Regions from separate parts of the Hydrogenophaga sp. OTU3427 genome, predicted to be linked through region 2. Evidence: predicted binding sites of a transcription regulator. Region 2 holds the regulator's gene; the other holds the start of a gene.
The links. Region 2 encodes FNR, which switches genes on or off when oxygen is low (the NO sensors DNR and NnrR bind a similar motif). Its sites were predicted from a motif close to TTGATNNNNATCAA; they were not measured.

Region 1 (7,594 bases), on a different contig from region 2:
TCTGCAGCCTCGACTTCGGCCCCCAGCCGCCCAGTTTGTCGCTGGGGCGCGAGGTGCGCCTGGACGAGCTGTCGCTCAAGGGCCTGCGCAGCGAATCCACCCGCGACGACACCGGCCGCCACTTCAACTGCCCGCACTGCGGGGCGCCGGTGGACGTGGCGCTGGCGCAGAGCCAAAGTGTCACCTGCGGTGCCTGCAACAGCATCATCGACCTGGGCGCCGGCCTGGGGCAGGAGCTGCTCAAGGCCGCGCAGGACGAGCCGGTGCGCCCGCTGATCCCGCTGGGCAGCAGCGGCCAGCTGCAGGGCGTGCGCTGGCAGGTGGTGGGTTTTCAGCACCGCATGGGCCAGGCCCCGGGCGAGGACGAACAGTTCGGCTGGAGCGAGTACCTGTTGTTCAACCGGCAGCGCGGCTTCTGTTTCCTGGTGGACGCGGAGGACGGCTGGAGCGTGGTCAAGCCCACCACCGGCGCGCCCAGCATGACGGGCAATGGCCAGAGCGCCAGCTACCTGGGCACCCGCTACGCCCTGCAGTACAGCTACAACGCCGAGACCACCTACGTCGCGGGTGAGTTCTACTGGAAGGTCGAGCGCGGGCAGAAAAGCTTCAACCGCGACTTCGCCCATGGCTCCAGCCTGCTGTCGCTGGAGCAGACCCGGGACGAGCTCACCTGGTCCAGCGGCAGCCGCATCGACAGCGGCACCGTGGCCAAGGCCTTTGGCCTGGAGGCGCAGAAGGACCTGCTCCAGCGCACCGACGCCTCGCCCCTGAGCCAGGGCGCGGGGGCCAATGTGCGCACCATCGTCATCGTGGTGGTCATGCTGATCCTGTTGGCGGTGATGCTGCCGCGTTGCAGCAGCTGCGACCCCAAGGTGGAGAACTGCAGCAACAGCTACCGCAGCTCGGGCGGCTCCTTCGGTGGCTGGTCGGGTGGGGGTGGGCACAAATGAATCTATCAACGACTTTTTGACTGGAGGTCCACATGGGCATGGAATGGTTGAGAGCCGGCGCCTTTTTTGGCTCCATCGTGTACGCGCTGATCGGCGTGCTGGTGTTCTGGCTCAGCTTCATCGTCATCGACAAGCTCACGCCCTACAACCTGTGGGAAGAGCTGGTGGAGAAGCAGAACATGGCCCTGGGGGTGGTGGTGGCCGCCATGTGCCTGGGCATATCGATCATCGTGGCTGCCGCGATCCATGGGTAGCCCCCACGCTCCACCGCTGCGCGGGTCGCTGCCCCCCCGGGGGGCTGAGCCGACTTGGGGCGGCCCGGCGTCGGCTCGCGCTCCATGAACGTCACCACCCACCCGCCGCCGCGCCCGGTCGAGGTCGCGCTGCTGGCCAGCGTGTTCGTGGTGGCGGCCTGCGGGCTGGTGTACGAACTCGCGGCCGGGGCGCTGGCGTCCTATGTGCTGGGCGACTCGGTGCTGCAGTTCTCCACCGTCATCGGCACCTACCTGTTCGCCATGGGCATAGGCTCGTGGTTGTCGCGGTTTTTCGAGCGCCAGCTGCCGGCGCATTTCCTGCGCATCGAGCTGCTGGTCGCCCTCGTGGGCGGGCTGCTGCCGGCCACCCTGTTCCTGGCCAACGCCTACCTGCCTGGCAGCTTCCGCTTCCTGCTCTATGGCCTGGTGCTGCTGGTGGGCACGCTGGTGGGGCTGGAGATCCCGCTGGTCATGCGCATCCTCCGACGCAACGTGGCCCTGAAGGACCTGGTCTCGCAGGTGCTGACCTTCGACTACCTGGGCGCGCTGGCGGTGTCCGTCGCTTTTCCGCTGTGGCTGGTGCCGCAGCTGGGCCTGGTGCGCACCGGCCTGCTGTTTGGCCTCATGAACGCGGCCGTGGCCTTGTGGGCGTGGTGGCTGTTCCGCCATGAACTGCCGCAGCGTGCGGCGCATGCGCTGGCCGCTGTCGTGACCCTGGCGGCGCTGGCACTGGCGTGGTCTGGTGCCGAGCGCCTGACCACCCTGGCCGAAGACCGTTTCTACCAGGACCGTGTGGTGCTGGCCGAGTCGTCCGACTGGCAGCGCATCGTGCTCACCCACGGCCGGGCAGGCCACAGGCTCTACCTCAACGGCAACCTGCAGTTTGCCGAGCGCGACGAATACCGCTACCACGAGGCCCTGGTGCACCCGGTGATGGCGGCCTTTGCACAAGGCCGCGTCGCGCCGCGCCGCGTGGCGGTGCTGGGCGGGGGCGACGGCATGGCCGTGCGCGAAATCCTGCGCTACCCCGGTGTCGAGTCCGTCACCCTGGTGGAACTGGACCCGCACATGACGCGGCTGTTTTCGCAGAACCCGGCGCTGCGCCAGCTCAACGGCGACGCCTTGCATTCGCCCAGGCTGAGCATCGTCAACACCGACGCCTTCAAGTGGCTGGAGCAGGACGGCGACCCCTTCGACATCATCGTGGTCGACTTCCCCGACCCCACCAACTTCGCCATCGGCAAGCTCTACACCAACGCCTTTTTTGCCAGCCTGCAGCGGCGCCTGTCGGCCAGCGGCTATGCGGTGATGCAGACCACCTCGCCGCTGGTGGCGCGCAAGAGTTTCTGGACCGTGGTTCAGACCATGGAGTCGGTGGGCCTGCGCACCTGGCCTTACCACGCCCACGTGCCCAGCTTCGGCGAATGGGGGTTTGTGATTGCCGGTCGCCGGCCCTACACCGTGCCCACCCAACTGCCGCCCGGCCTGCGTTTTCTCACGCCGGCCACGCTGCCGCTGCTGTTCGATTTCCCGGCCGACATGGCGCGGGTGCCGGCCGAGGTGAACCGCCTGTCCAACCAGGTGCTGGTCCACACCTACGAGCAGGAATGGGGCCGGGTGCTGCCGTGACTTCTTCCATGCGATGGCGCCGCCGCGACGTGCTGGGCGCCGCGGGTGCCATGGCCTTGGCGGGTTGCCGTGACCAACCCGCGATCGAGGGCGGCTTTGTCGGCACCTCGCCCGAGCGTGGCCATGTGCTGCGCGACTCCCCGCCGCGCACGCCCAGCGTCACCCGCCGCACCCGCGTGCTGATCGCCGGTGGCGGCGTGGCCGGCCTGGCCGCGGCGCGCGCCCTGCGCCTGGGTGGCCTGGACGACTTCGTCCTGTTGGAGCTGGAAGACACCGCCGGCGGCAACGCCCGCGCCGGCCACATGGGGGGCTTGGCGTGCCCGCTGGGCGCGCACTACCTGCCGCTGCCCGGCGACGACGCCCACGAGGTGCAGGACCTGCTGGAGGAACTCGGTCTGCGCCAGCGGGTGGCCGGGCGCTGGACCTTTGACGAGCGCCACCTGTGCCACAGCCCGCAGGAGCGGTTGTTCTTCAACGGCCACTGGCAGGAAGGCCTGCTGCCCCTGGCCGATGTCGGGCCCGCCACCCTGGCGCAGTACCGCCGTTTTGCCGCTGCCGTGCGGCAGGCCCGCGCCGACGCCCGCTACGCCATGCCGACGCTGCGGGCGCCCATCACGCCGGCCACCCAGGCGCTGGCGGCGCAGACCTTCGCGTCGTGGCTCGACGTTCACGACCTGACCGACCCCCACCTGCGCTGGTACCTGGATTACGCTTGCCGCGACGACTACGGCGCCGGCACCGCCCGGGTCTCGGCCTGGGCCGGCCTGCATTACTTCGCCAGTCGACACGGCTTTGTTGCGCCGGGTGAGGCGGGTGCCGAGGCCGAGCCGGTGCTGACCTGGCCCGAAGGCAACGCCTGGCTGACCCAGCGCCTGGCCGCGCCCTGTGGCGACCGCCTGCTGACCGCCCGCACCGTGTTGCGGATTGAAGAACACAAACACGGGGTGGCGGTGGACGCGCTGGACCCTGCCACAGGCCGGGTCGAGCGTTGGCTGGCCGAACGCTGTGTGGTGGCCCTGCCGGTGTTCGTGGCGGCCCGGGTGCTGTCGCCGGTGCCTGACTGGGTGCAACAGGCCGCGCAGCGCCTCCAATACGCGCCCTGGCTGGTGGCCAACCTGTGGCTGCGCGCGCCGCTGGCCGACCGCCCAGGCGCGCCGCCGAGCTGGGACAACGTGGTCTACGGCGCCGCCGGCCTGGGTTATGTGGACGCCGGACACCAGTCGCTCAACCCGCGCCGGGGCGCCACCGTGCTGACCTGGTACCTGCCGCTGGGCGAGGACGCCCCGGCCGGCCGCCGCGCGCTGCTGGAGCGACGCTGGACCCACTGGCGCGACCAGGTGCTGGCCGAGCTGGCGGTGCCCCACCCGGACCTGCGCGAACAGTTGCAGCGCATCGACGTGACCCGCTATGGCCACGCCATGGCCATGCCCATGCCGGGGCCCCAGGTGGCCTGGCCCAGGGTGGACGGGCGGCTGCACTTCGCGCACAGCGACTGGGCGGGCTATTCGGTGTTCGAGGAAGCGTTCACGCGCGGCGACCTGGCCGGCTCGGCGCTGGCGCGGATCAAGGGCTGACGCCGCCGCGCCGCAGCGCGTGTTGCTGCACCGCCGTGGCGTCGAACAGCGCCAGCAAGGCCGCCAAGAGGGCTTGGGCCTTGGCCGAGTGGTCGTGGCCGAAGTTGCACACGTACACATCCAGCGTGGCGCCACCTTCCTCGGGCCAAGTGTGCACACACAGGTGCGATTCGGCCAGCAGCACGGTGGCGGTGACGCCGCCCGGGCCATGCGCGTTGGACGGGAAGGTGTGCGCGAGTTGGGCCACCGCCTGCAGCCCCGCCGCCTGCACCAGGTCCACGCAACGCGCCAGCAGCCGCTCGGCGTCGGTCAGCCACACGCTGTCGCAACGGCAGCCGCGCAGGTCGGCGGTGAGGTGCAAGCCGAGCACGGTGGGCTCAGGTGTTGTAGACCGTGTCCAGCGAAGCGAAACCCTTGACCTCGATCGGGTTGCCGAAAGGGTCGCGGAAGAACATGGTCCATTGCTCGCCGGGCTGGCCGGGGAAGCGCAACTGCGGCGGCAGCACAAAGTGGGTGCCGGCGGCGCTCAACCGGTCGGCCAGGGCCTGCCAGGCCGGCTGCTCCAGGATCAGGCCGAAGTGCGGCATGGGCACCAGCTTGTCGCCCACGTGGCCGGTGTCGGCGGTGGGGAAGGGGGTGCCCAGGTGCAGCGAGATCTGGTGGCCAAAGAAGTCGAAATCGACCCAGGTGGTGGTGCTGCGGCCCTCGGTGCAGCCCAGCACGCCGCCATAAAAACGGCGGGCGGCATCCAGGTCCGTGACGTTGAAGGCAAAGTGGAACAGGCTGCGCGGGGTGCTCATGCACCCAAGGATAGCGCAGCCCGCGCGGGCTCAGCGCTGCGTCGGGTCGGCGGCTTTCTGGTCGAACTTCAGGAAATACTGGCGCGCCATGGCCACCAGCTGGGCGTCGCTGGGGTGGTCGCTGTTGACCACGTCGACGATCGCCTTGTCCACCGCGTGGGCCTGGTGTTTGCAGAAATCACGGAATTCGATCTTGGCGTTGGCCGGCCCGGTCAGCAGCACCTCGCTCACGCCTTGCAGCGCCACCGTGATTTCTTCGAAGAAGGCCTTATCGGCACCCACATGACCGTGTTTGGGCGTGTGCTGGCTGCGCGCCTTCACCCGTTGGGCTTCGACGTGTTCGCGGTCGAACATCAGCACGTGGGCTTGGGTGTGGTCCAGCCAGACAACGGCGTGGAAAGTGGTCATTCAACAACTCCGTTCAAACAAACAAGAAAACAAGCAAACAGATCACAGCCTGGGCACCGCAACGCCACCACCGGCCTGTTCGATCTGCGCCTGGCAAGCCACGCAGCGCAGGGCTGCGGGGTTGGCGTGCAGGCGCGCGGTGGAGATGGTCACGCCGCAGTCGATGCACAGGCCATAGCTGCCGTCGGCGATGCGCCGCAGGGCTGCGTCGATGGCCACCAGCTCGGCCGATTCGCGCTCGCCCAGGGCGATTTTCAGGTCCCGTTCGGCATCGGCCTGCGCCCGGTCGCCGCCGTCGCTCTCGCGGGTATCGGCCGCCGCTTCGGCGCGGCCGATGGAGCCGCCACGCTGGGCGCGCACCTGGGCCAGCAGGTCGTTGCGCAGTTGGTGCAACTGCAGGCCGAAGGTGTCGGAAATGGAGGTGCTCATGTCGTCTCCTGAGATGGGCCGGGTTGTCTGCATCATGCGCCCGCTGGCCTGCGCGTGGGTTGACACACGTCAAGCGCCCCGGGGAAAGTCCGCCATGGTCAGCGCCACCGGGTTGGGGTAAGCTGTTTTCCACAACGACGTTGAGGAGCGACCATGAGTGATCCCCTGGGTTTTGGCAAATACGTGCCCGGCTTCGATTTCCTGCAAAGCCTGGCCAAGCAGGCGGCTGGCGGCGTGGCGCAGGGCGTGCAGCAGAACCTGCCGCAGATGCCCAGCTTGGGCAACTGGATCGCGCCCACCTTCAACGTCGAAGAATTGGACAAACGGATCGACGAGCTCAAGGCCGTGCATTTCTGGCTCGACCAGAACAGCAAGGCGCTGGGGGCCACCATCCAGGCGCTGGAGGTGCAGAAGATGACCCTGGCCACCTTGAAAGGCATGAACTTCAACCTGGGCGATGTCGCCAACGCGCTCAAGATCAAGGCGGCCGACACCGTGGCCGGCGTCGCGTCGGGGGTGGTCAGTTCGGCCCAGAGCGTGGCCGGGCGCACGCCCACGGCCTTCGCCGGGCTTGAAATCCCGCCCAATGCCTACCATGCGGCAGCGCCCCAGGTGCACACCGAGCCGGAGCCCGAACCCGAGCCCGCACCGGAGCCCGCACCGGCGCCCGCGGCTCGCAAGCCAGTGGCCAGGAAGGCGGCCGAAGCCCCGGCCGAGGCGCCCGCCGGGGGCCTGGTCGACCCCATGCAGTGGTGGGGTGCCTTGACCACGCAGTTCCAGAACATCGCCGGCAACGCGCTCAAGGACGCCGCCAAACAGTCCACCCTGGACGTCACCCGCAACGTGGCCACCGGCCTGACCGGCGAGGCCATGAAGGCCGCCACCGGCATGGCCGGCAACGTGGCCAAGAGCGTGTCCGACACCGTGGGCGCCGCCGCCGCGCTGGGCAAGGCGGTGGCCGGCGGTGCGGTGCGTGGACGGGGCAACAGCCTCAAGTCGGCCGCCTGGCCCATTCCCGGCGCCGTGTCGCCCGACGTCGGCAAGCCGGCCGCCGCCAAGAAGCCGGCCCGCAAGGCCGCGGCCAAGAAGTCACCCGCGCGCAAACGCGCCAGCTGAGATGAAGCGTTTTGCCCACGCCCACGCCACCCACCCGCAATGGCGCATGGCCGCCGCGTTGGTGCTGGCGCAGCTGCGTGCGCAACTGGCCCTGCCCGAACACGCCGGCACGCCCGGGCTGGCGCTGCTCTATGTCACCGACCACTACGCCGACGACGCGGGCGACATCCTCGACCACCTGAGCGCCGAGTTGCCCGAGGTCACTGACTGGGCGGGCACGGTGGGGGTGGGCATTGCCGCCACCGGGGTGGAGTATTTCGATGAACCGGCCCTGGCCGTGATGTTGTGCGACCTGGCGCCTGACCAGTACCGCGTGTTCAGCGGCGTGGCGCCCCTGCCGGCCGCCCACGGCGGGCGCGGCGGTTTCTCGGCCCAGACGGCCTTGCTGCACGCCGACGCCACCACCCCCGACGTGGCGGAGCTGATCGCCGAGA
Region 2 (7,594 bases):
CGATACCGACCTCACGCGGGGGTTCGATGTGCCGAAAACCGGTCCTGACGACATCGTCAGGCGTGCGCTCGACGGCCTCGAATCGGGTCGGGACGAGGTGCTGGCGGATGAACTCACGGGGCATGTCAAACAAGGCCTGACGGCCGCTCGGCCCAGTTACCTGCCCCAGACCGCCTGACACCCCGGTACTCTTCATCTCAAGGATTCACATGCTTTTCACGCCTCTGGCCACACCCGGCCTTCGCCTCAACAACCGCGTCGTCATGGCGCCCATGACACGCAGCCGTGCGGTCGATGCCAACACCCCCAACGCCTTGATGGCGGACCACTACGGCCAGCGCGCTTCGGCCGGCCTGATCATCACAGAGGGCACGTCCCCATCACCCAACGGCTTGGGCTACGCGCGCATTCCCGGGCTCTTCAACAGCGAGCACGTGCGCGGCTGGCGCGAGGTCACCCGGGCGGTCCATGCCCAGGGCGGCAAAATTTTCGTGCAACTGATGCACACCGGACGCGTTGCCCACGTGGCCAACCTCCCGACCGGCGCCGAAGTGCTCGGCCCAACGGCCGACGTCTGCCCCGGTGACATACACACCGACACCCAGGGCATGCAAGCCCACAGCGGGCCCCGGGCGATGACCGTCGCCGACATCCGGCACGCCGTCGCCGAATACGCGCAAGCGGCCAGGCTGGCCATCGAGGCGGGGTTTGACGGCGTGGAGCTGCACGCCGCCAACGGCTACCTGATCGAGCAGTTCCTGAACGCGAACGTGAACCGGCGCACCGACGCCTACGGCGGCGGCATCGAGGCGCGCAACCGCTTTGCGCTCGAAGTGGCCGAGGCAACGGTCGCCGCCATCGGTGCCGACCGGGTGGGCATCAGGCTGTCGCCGCATGGCGTTTTCAACGGCACGGGTGGCTTTGCCGACGTCGACGCGCAGTATGTGTCCCTCGTGCAGGCAGTCTCCGCGCTGGGTTTGAAGTACGTCCACCTGCTGGACCATGCCGCCATGGGCGCGCCACCCGTGCCCTCGGCATTGAAAGCCAGGCTGCGCGCCGCCTTCAAAGGCACGCTCATCCTGGCCGGCGGCTTCGACCGAGCCAGCGCCGAACGCGCGCTCGACGCGGGCGAGGCCGATCTCATCGCCTTCGGTCGGCCCTTCATCGCCAACCCCGATCTGGTCGAGCGGATGTCGACGCATGCCGACCTGAATGCCGTCGACATGACCACGTTCTACACCCCCGGCGCGAAAGGCTACACCGACTACCCGTTGCTGGCAGCTTGAGTGCACCCGGTCCCTGATCAAGCCCCGGCATGTTGGCCCGACACGGCCCTCGTTCACCGCAAAGACACGCATCCATGAGCACACCACAGACCTCACCGCCCACGCCATCCGTGGGCAAGCGCGATGCCGTCAACCCACTGCTGAACGCACCGCTGGCGCCCACGCTGCTGCGGCTCGCCGTGCCCAACATGCTGGCCATGCTGGCCACGGCCTTGGCCGCCATTGCGGAGACCGGCTACGTCGGCAGCTTTGGCGTCGGCTCGCTGGCGGGCATGGCCTTGGTTTTTCCGTTTGTCATGCTGCAGATGATGCTGTCGGGGGGCGCCATGGGCGGTGGCGTCTCGTCGGCGGTCAGCCAGGCCCTCGGCGCGGGCGATGGCGAACGTGCCAATGCCCTGGCGGTGCATGCGACGTGGATAGGCCTGGGCGCGGGGGCGCTGTTCATGGTGCTGATGCTGGCCCTGGGACCGTGGCTGTTTGCTGTCTTGGGTGGCCAGGGTGAGGCGCTGAGCCAGGCGCTGGCCTACGCCAACATCGCCTTTCTGGGCTCCATCTTCATCTGGCTGGTCAACACGTTTTCGTCCGTGATCCGCGGCTCGGGCAACATGTCCGTGCCGTCGGCCACCTTGCTGCTGGTGGCCTTGGGGCAGGTGGCGATCAGCGGTGCGCTGGGGCTGGGCTGGGGGCCATTCCCCCGGCTGGGCATGCCGGGCGTGGCGGCCGGGCAGGTGCTGGCCTACGGGTTGGGCGCAGCGTACCTGTACAGCCACCTGCGTTCGGGGCGGGCACGCATTCACTTGCGCCTGCGTTCGACACCCCTGCAGTGGCCCTTGGCACGCACCATCCTGAGGGTGGGTGGTTTTGCCTGCATATCGCCCCTCCAGACCGTGCTGACCATCCTCATCCTGACCCGCCTGGTCGCGCAGTTTGGCACCACCGCGTTGGCGGGCTACGGCATCGGTGCCCGGCTGGAGTTCTTGCTGATTCCCGTGGCCTTCGCCGTTGGCGTCGCGTCGGTGCCGCTGGTGGGCATGGCCATCGGCGCCGGGAACGTCGCGCGGGCACGCCGGGCCGCGTGGTCCGCCTCCGCCTTGGCGGCCGGGCTCCTGGGCTTGCTGGGCGCGGTGCTGGCACTGGCGCCCGATCTGTGGACCGGCCTTTTCACGCAGGACCCGACCCTCCTGGACGCAACGGCCACCTATTTCCATTGGGCTGGACCCGCCTATGGGCTGTTCGGACTCGGGCTGTCCCTCTATTTCTCGTCACTGGGCGCGGGCAAGGTGGCCGGTCCCGTGTTGGCCGGCACCTTGCGGCTGGTTCTGGTGGGACTGGGTGGCTGGGCGCTCGCGGTCGCTCAGGCGCCGGCGTGGACCATCTTCGCCTTGGTCGCTTTGGGCATGGCCGCCTATGGGCTGGCCACCGCGCTTGCCGTGCATGGCACGGCCTGGGGCGCCGAGCGGTGATGGATCAGGCGCACCACAGCCCGGTCGGATTCGTCAATCCCATCCAGATCGCCCAACCCGACGTCATCACCAGGGCCGCACCGGCCAGGCGCATGCCCCAGGCGCCACCACGCAGGCTGCCGGCGGCGTGCCAGCGCAGCAGCAGCCAGGGCCCGAGGGTCATGGAGACGGAGGTGCCGAGCGCGAACAGGCCCATGATGACCGCGCCCTCGATGGCGTTGGCCGACAGCGAGGCCACCAGCAAGGCGGAGTACAGCAGGCCGCAGGGCATGAGCGCCCAACCGGCGCCCAGCACGTAAGGCGCCTTGCCGCCCAGCCGCGCCAGCACCGGCCTGGCCTTGCGCCAGACGGTCTGCGCCACGCCGTCCACCCAGGCGGGCTGGCGCGCCTGCAGCACCAGCAGCAGACCGAGCAGCAGCGCCAGCACGTGAAAGGCCGTCCACAGCGGGCGCAGCACCACGGTGTTGGTGCCCAGCCAGCCCAGGCCCTGCACGGTGGCCGCAGCCAGGCCTCCGAGGGTGGCATAACCCAGGATGCGCCCCAGCTGAAAACCGACGATGGCCTGCTGCGTGCGGGGCGCCGAGGCCCTGGCGATGCCGGCGCAGGCCGCACCACACATGGCCACACAGTGTGGACCACCCACCAGCCCCATGAACAGGGCCGTCACGGCCATGGACGTTTGCATGGACGAACTCTAGCAGCGACCCGCGCCGCAGTGGAGCCTGGAGGCCATTCAGATGATTTTCGAGAACCTGGCGCGGTCCTGGTCCACCCGCAGGTGCTTGTCGAACACCATGCCGATGGCACGCACGAGGAACCAGCCGGCGTCGGTCACCTCGATGCCTTGGTCGTCCACCTTCACCAGGCCCTGGGCCTGCATGGGCGCCAGGGCTTCCAGCTCGCGGGCAAAGTAGCTGCGGAAGTCAAGCAGGTGGCCCAGTTCGATGGACTCGAACTGCAGCCGCCCCTGGCACATCAGCGCCATGATGACGGTGCGCCGCACCAGGTCGTCGCGGGTGAGGGCCAGGCCGCGCACGATGGGCAGGCGGCCCTGGTCCAGCATGTCGTAGTACTCGTCCAGCGTCTTGGCGTTCTGGCTGTAGGTGGCGCCCACGCGGCCAATGGCCGAGACGCCCAGGGCGATCAGGTCGCAGTCGGGCTGGGTGCTGTAGCCCTGGAAGTTGCGGTGCAGCCGGCCCTGGCGCTTGGCCACGGCCAGGGCGTCGTTGGGCAGGGCGAAATGGTCCATGCCCACGTAGACGTAGCCGGCGTCGATGAAGGTGTCGAGCGACTGAGACAGCATGGCCAGCTTGTCGGCCGGCACCGGCAGCTCGGCCGCCACGATGCGGCGCTGCGGCTTGAAGCGCGTGGGCAGGTGGGCGTAGGCGTACAGCGCCACGCGGTCGGGCCGCAGCTGCGTGACCTGGGTCAGCGTGCGCGCGAAGGATTCGGGCGTCTGCAGCGGCAGGCCATAGATGAGGTCGACGTTGACCGACTCGAAGCCGATGCGCCGCGCCGCCGCCACCAACGCGAACACCTGCTCGGCCGGTTGCACCCGGTGCACCGCCTTCTGCACGGCGGGATCGAAATCCTGCACGCCGAAGCTGAGCCGGTTGAAGCCGAGCTGGTGCAGGTGCTCCAGGCGCTGTTCGTTGACGGTGCGCGGGTCGACCTCGATCGAATACTCGCCGCCGGGCACGAGGTTGAAATGCCGACGCACGGTGTGCATGAGGTCGCTGAGTTCGGCGTCGCTCAGGAAGGTGGGCGTGCCGCCGCCGATGTGCAGCTGCGACACGTGGTGCCCGCGACCGAAGTGCTGCACGTGCAGGTCCAGCTCTCGCGCCAGGTAGCGCAGGTACTCGGCCGATTTGCTGTGGTGCTTGGTGATGACCTTGTTGCAGGCGCAGTAGTAGCAGACCGACTCGCAAAAGGGCACGTGGATGTAGAGCGACAGCGGCAGGGCCAACGAGCCGGCGCGGCGCTGCTCCAGCGCCTGGATGTAGTCGGCCTCGCCAAAGGCCTCGACGAAACGGTCTGCTGTCGGGTACGAGGTGTAGCGCGGCCCCGGCACGTCGAAACGGCGCAGCAGTTGTTCGTCAATCACGTGCATCACAGGGCATCTCCAAAGTGGTTTTGACTGTGCCTCAAGCCCGGGTTTCCACCCTTGATCTGGGTCAAGCCGAACGAAATGTCAGTGAAGTTTTCTATTAACATGGGGAAACACCCGACAATCGCAGCATGGACGTCCAAAGCATCAAGGTCGCGTGCTCCAGTTGCAACCTGCGTGAACTCTGCCTTCCCATGGGCCTGAGCCACGAGGAAATGAACAAGCTGGACCACGTCATTTCCACCCGCAAGCGCGTCAAGCGCGGTGCGGCGCTGTTCAACACCGGGGACCGCTTCACCTCGATCTACGCGGTGCGCTCGGGCTTCTTCAAGACCTGCGTCACCACCGCCGATGGGCGCGATCAGGTGACGGGTTTCCAGATGACGGGCGAGATCATCGGCCTGGACGGCATCGTGTCCGACCACCACTCGTGCGACGCCATCGCGCTGGAGGACGCCGAGGTCTGCGTGATGCCCTTCGACCAGCTGGAGATGCTGTCACGCGAGTTCAACACGCTGCAGCACCACGTGCACAAGATCATGAGCCGTGAGATCGTGCGCGACCACGGCGTCATGCTGCTGCTGGGCAGCATGCGGGCCGAGGAACGCCTGGCCGCCTTCCTGCTCAACCTGGTGCAGCGCCTGCATGCGCGCGGCTTCTCGCAGTCCGAGCTGATCCTGCGCATGACCCGCGAGGAAATCGGCAGCTACCTGGGCATGAAGCTGGAAACGGTGAGCCGCACCTTCTCGAAATTCGTCGACGACGGCGTCATCGAGGTCAAGCAGCGCTATGTGAAGATCATGGACACCGAGGCGCTCAAGCGCATCGTCAATCCCCAGGTCTGCAGCTGACCCACCCCCGTTTCTCGCTCACTTCGTGTAGCGCGAGTCCCCCCTCAAGGGGGGGACACCAGCGGTCCGGCAGAGCCGGCCCGCTGGTGTCCCCCGGATGGATCCACTGCATGCGCTGCCGATCGCGCTGATCGGGCCGGGTGAGCAGACCCGCGCACAGCCTTCAGCAGCAGTTGTTGCCCTCCCGGGCGCAGTCGGCGGGCCGCTGATCGACCGGCACGGGGCAGCGGTTGACCTCGAAGGGCGACAGGGACAGCAGCGTGGTGAGCGCGCTGGAAGCCATGGTCATGCCCCAGAACACGAAAAAGGACAGGGTGTAGATCGCCTGCCGCGACAAGCCCAGTTCGCCGCCGCCGATGCGGTGCAGGTCCTCGGGGTCGACCATCGCGAACACCACCATCTCCAGCACGCCGGCCACCAGAAAGGCCGGCCAGGCGATCCACATCAGTCGTTGCAGGCGCATTGCTGTCTCCTTGTTCTGAGGGTCTGCGGACCGCCGGGCGCTTCAGCGCTTCTCGGGCAGGGTGGCGGTGGCCGCGTGATTGCGCGCCTGCTGCGCGGGCGCCAGCGTGAGCGACTTGTTGTCGGTGTCGGATCGCTGGATGCGCGGCGACTGCGCATCCAGCACCGGGTCCTGGTACTTGATGGCGATCGCCGCCGTGACCAGGCCGGCCACCACCACCGCCAGCGGGCCGCTGATGATCAGCCAGACATAGGGCTCGCGCCACCAGGCGCGGGTGACGGTGGGCAAGGACTTGATCGTGCTCATGGGATTCTTTCGTGTGTGGCGCTCAGCGTGGCACCAGGAAAACAGCCTTCTCGCTCACGTGCATGGCCTCGGCGCCGGTGGCACGGATGTCAAAGGCAATCGGATGCGAGCCCGGCGCGGCGCCTGGCGGCACCTGCACCCGAACCCCCACCGAGCGCACCTCGGTCGAGCGCACTTCCACCGTGGGTTCGGAGGCCAGCGCCACGCCGGGCAGACCCGACACCTCGATCGCGTAGGTCTGCGTGGTTTCGGTGGCGTTCATGACCTGCAGGCGGTAGACGTTCTCGATGCGGCCCTGCTCCACCATGCGGGCCAGCGCACCGCGGTCACGGATCACGTCGACCTTGAGCGGCGTGCGCAAGAACAGGCTCGCCCCCACCGCCACACAGATCAGGCCCAGGATGGCGCTGTAAACCAGCACCCGCGGGCGCAGCGCGTGCCGGAGCACCTCGGCCCGCCCCCAGCCCTGGGCAAGGGCGTTCTGGGTCGAATAGCGGATCAGGCCGCGCGGGTAGCCCATCTTGTCCATCACGTCGTCACAGACGTCGATGCAGGCCGCACAGCCGATACATTCGTACTGCAGGCCCTTGCGTATGTCGATGCCGGTGGGGCAGACCTGCACACACAGCGTGCAGTCGACACAGGCACCCAGTCCTTTGGACTTCGGATCGGTCTTCTTGGAGCGTGGCCCGCGCGGTTCGCCACGCGCCTCGTCGTAGGTGACGATCAGGGTGTCCTTGTCGAACATCGCGCTCTGGAAACGCGCGTAGGGACACATGTACTTGCACACCTGCTCACGCATGAAGCCGGCGTTGCCATAGGTGGCGAAGGCGTAGAAGAAGATCCAGAAGCTCTGCCACGGCCCCAGCGCCAACGCCAGCGTGGTGGCGCTCAGTTCGCGGATGGGTGTGAAGAAGCCAACGAAAGTGAAGCCGGTCCACAGGGCCAGCACAATCCACGCGCCCTGCTTGAGCGCCTTCTTGCGCAGCTTCTCGAACGACCAGGGCGCCTGGTCCAGTCGCATGCGGGCCGAGCGGTCACCTTCGGCATGCCGCTCTATCCACATGAAGATCTCGGTATACACCGTCTGCGGGCACGCGTAGCCACACCACAGGCGC

Region 1: a site for FNR is predicted at 6,104-6,117, ahead of AAHB17_RS22835 (TraR/DksA family transcriptional regulator). Genes of this name have one in related genera too.

Annotation. Positions count from the first base shown of each region.
Region 1 is NZ_JASATI010000064.1:15,410-23,003, forward strand. Features, by position in the region: gene AAHB17_RS22800 (DUF4178 domain-containing protein) at 1-950, shown strand, start outside; gene AAHB17_RS22805 (DUF350 domain-containing protein) at 983-1,204, shown strand; gene AAHB17_RS22810 (polyamine aminopropyltransferase) at 1,289-2,833, shown strand; gene AAHB17_RS22815 (FAD-dependent oxidoreductase) at 2,842-4,407, shown strand; gene speD (adenosylmethionine decarboxylase) at 4,397-4,777, opposite strand; gene AAHB17_RS22825 (VOC family protein) at 4,785-5,207, opposite strand; gene AAHB17_RS22830 (hypothetical protein) at 5,238-5,615, opposite strand; gene AAHB17_RS22835 (TraR/DksA family transcriptional regulator) at 5,658-6,044, opposite strand; gene AAHB17_RS22840 (PhaM family polyhydroxyalkanoate granule multifunctional regulatory protein) at 6,198-7,160, shown strand; partial or broken gene AAHB17_RS22845 (FIST signal transduction protein) at 7,162-7,594, shown strand, end outside.
Region 2 is NZ_JASATI010000071.1:6,202-13,795, forward strand. Features, by position in the region: gene AAHB17_RS23430 (SDR family oxidoreductase) at 1-178, shown strand, start outside; gene AAHB17_RS23435 (alkene reductase) at 210-1,286, shown strand; gene AAHB17_RS23440 (MATE family efflux transporter) at 1,361-2,749, shown strand; gene AAHB17_RS23445 (sulfite exporter TauE/SafE family protein) at 2,754-3,434, opposite strand; gene hemN (oxygen-independent coproporphyrinogen III oxidase) at 3,483-4,859, opposite strand; gene fnr (fumarate/nitrate reduction transcriptional regulator Fnr) at 4,988-5,707, shown strand; gene AAHB17_RS23460 (hypothetical protein) at 5,871-6,170, opposite strand; gene AAHB17_RS23465 (nitrogen fixation protein FixH) at 6,213-6,476, opposite strand; gene ccoG (cytochrome c oxidase accessory protein CcoG) at 6,499-7,594, opposite strand, start outside.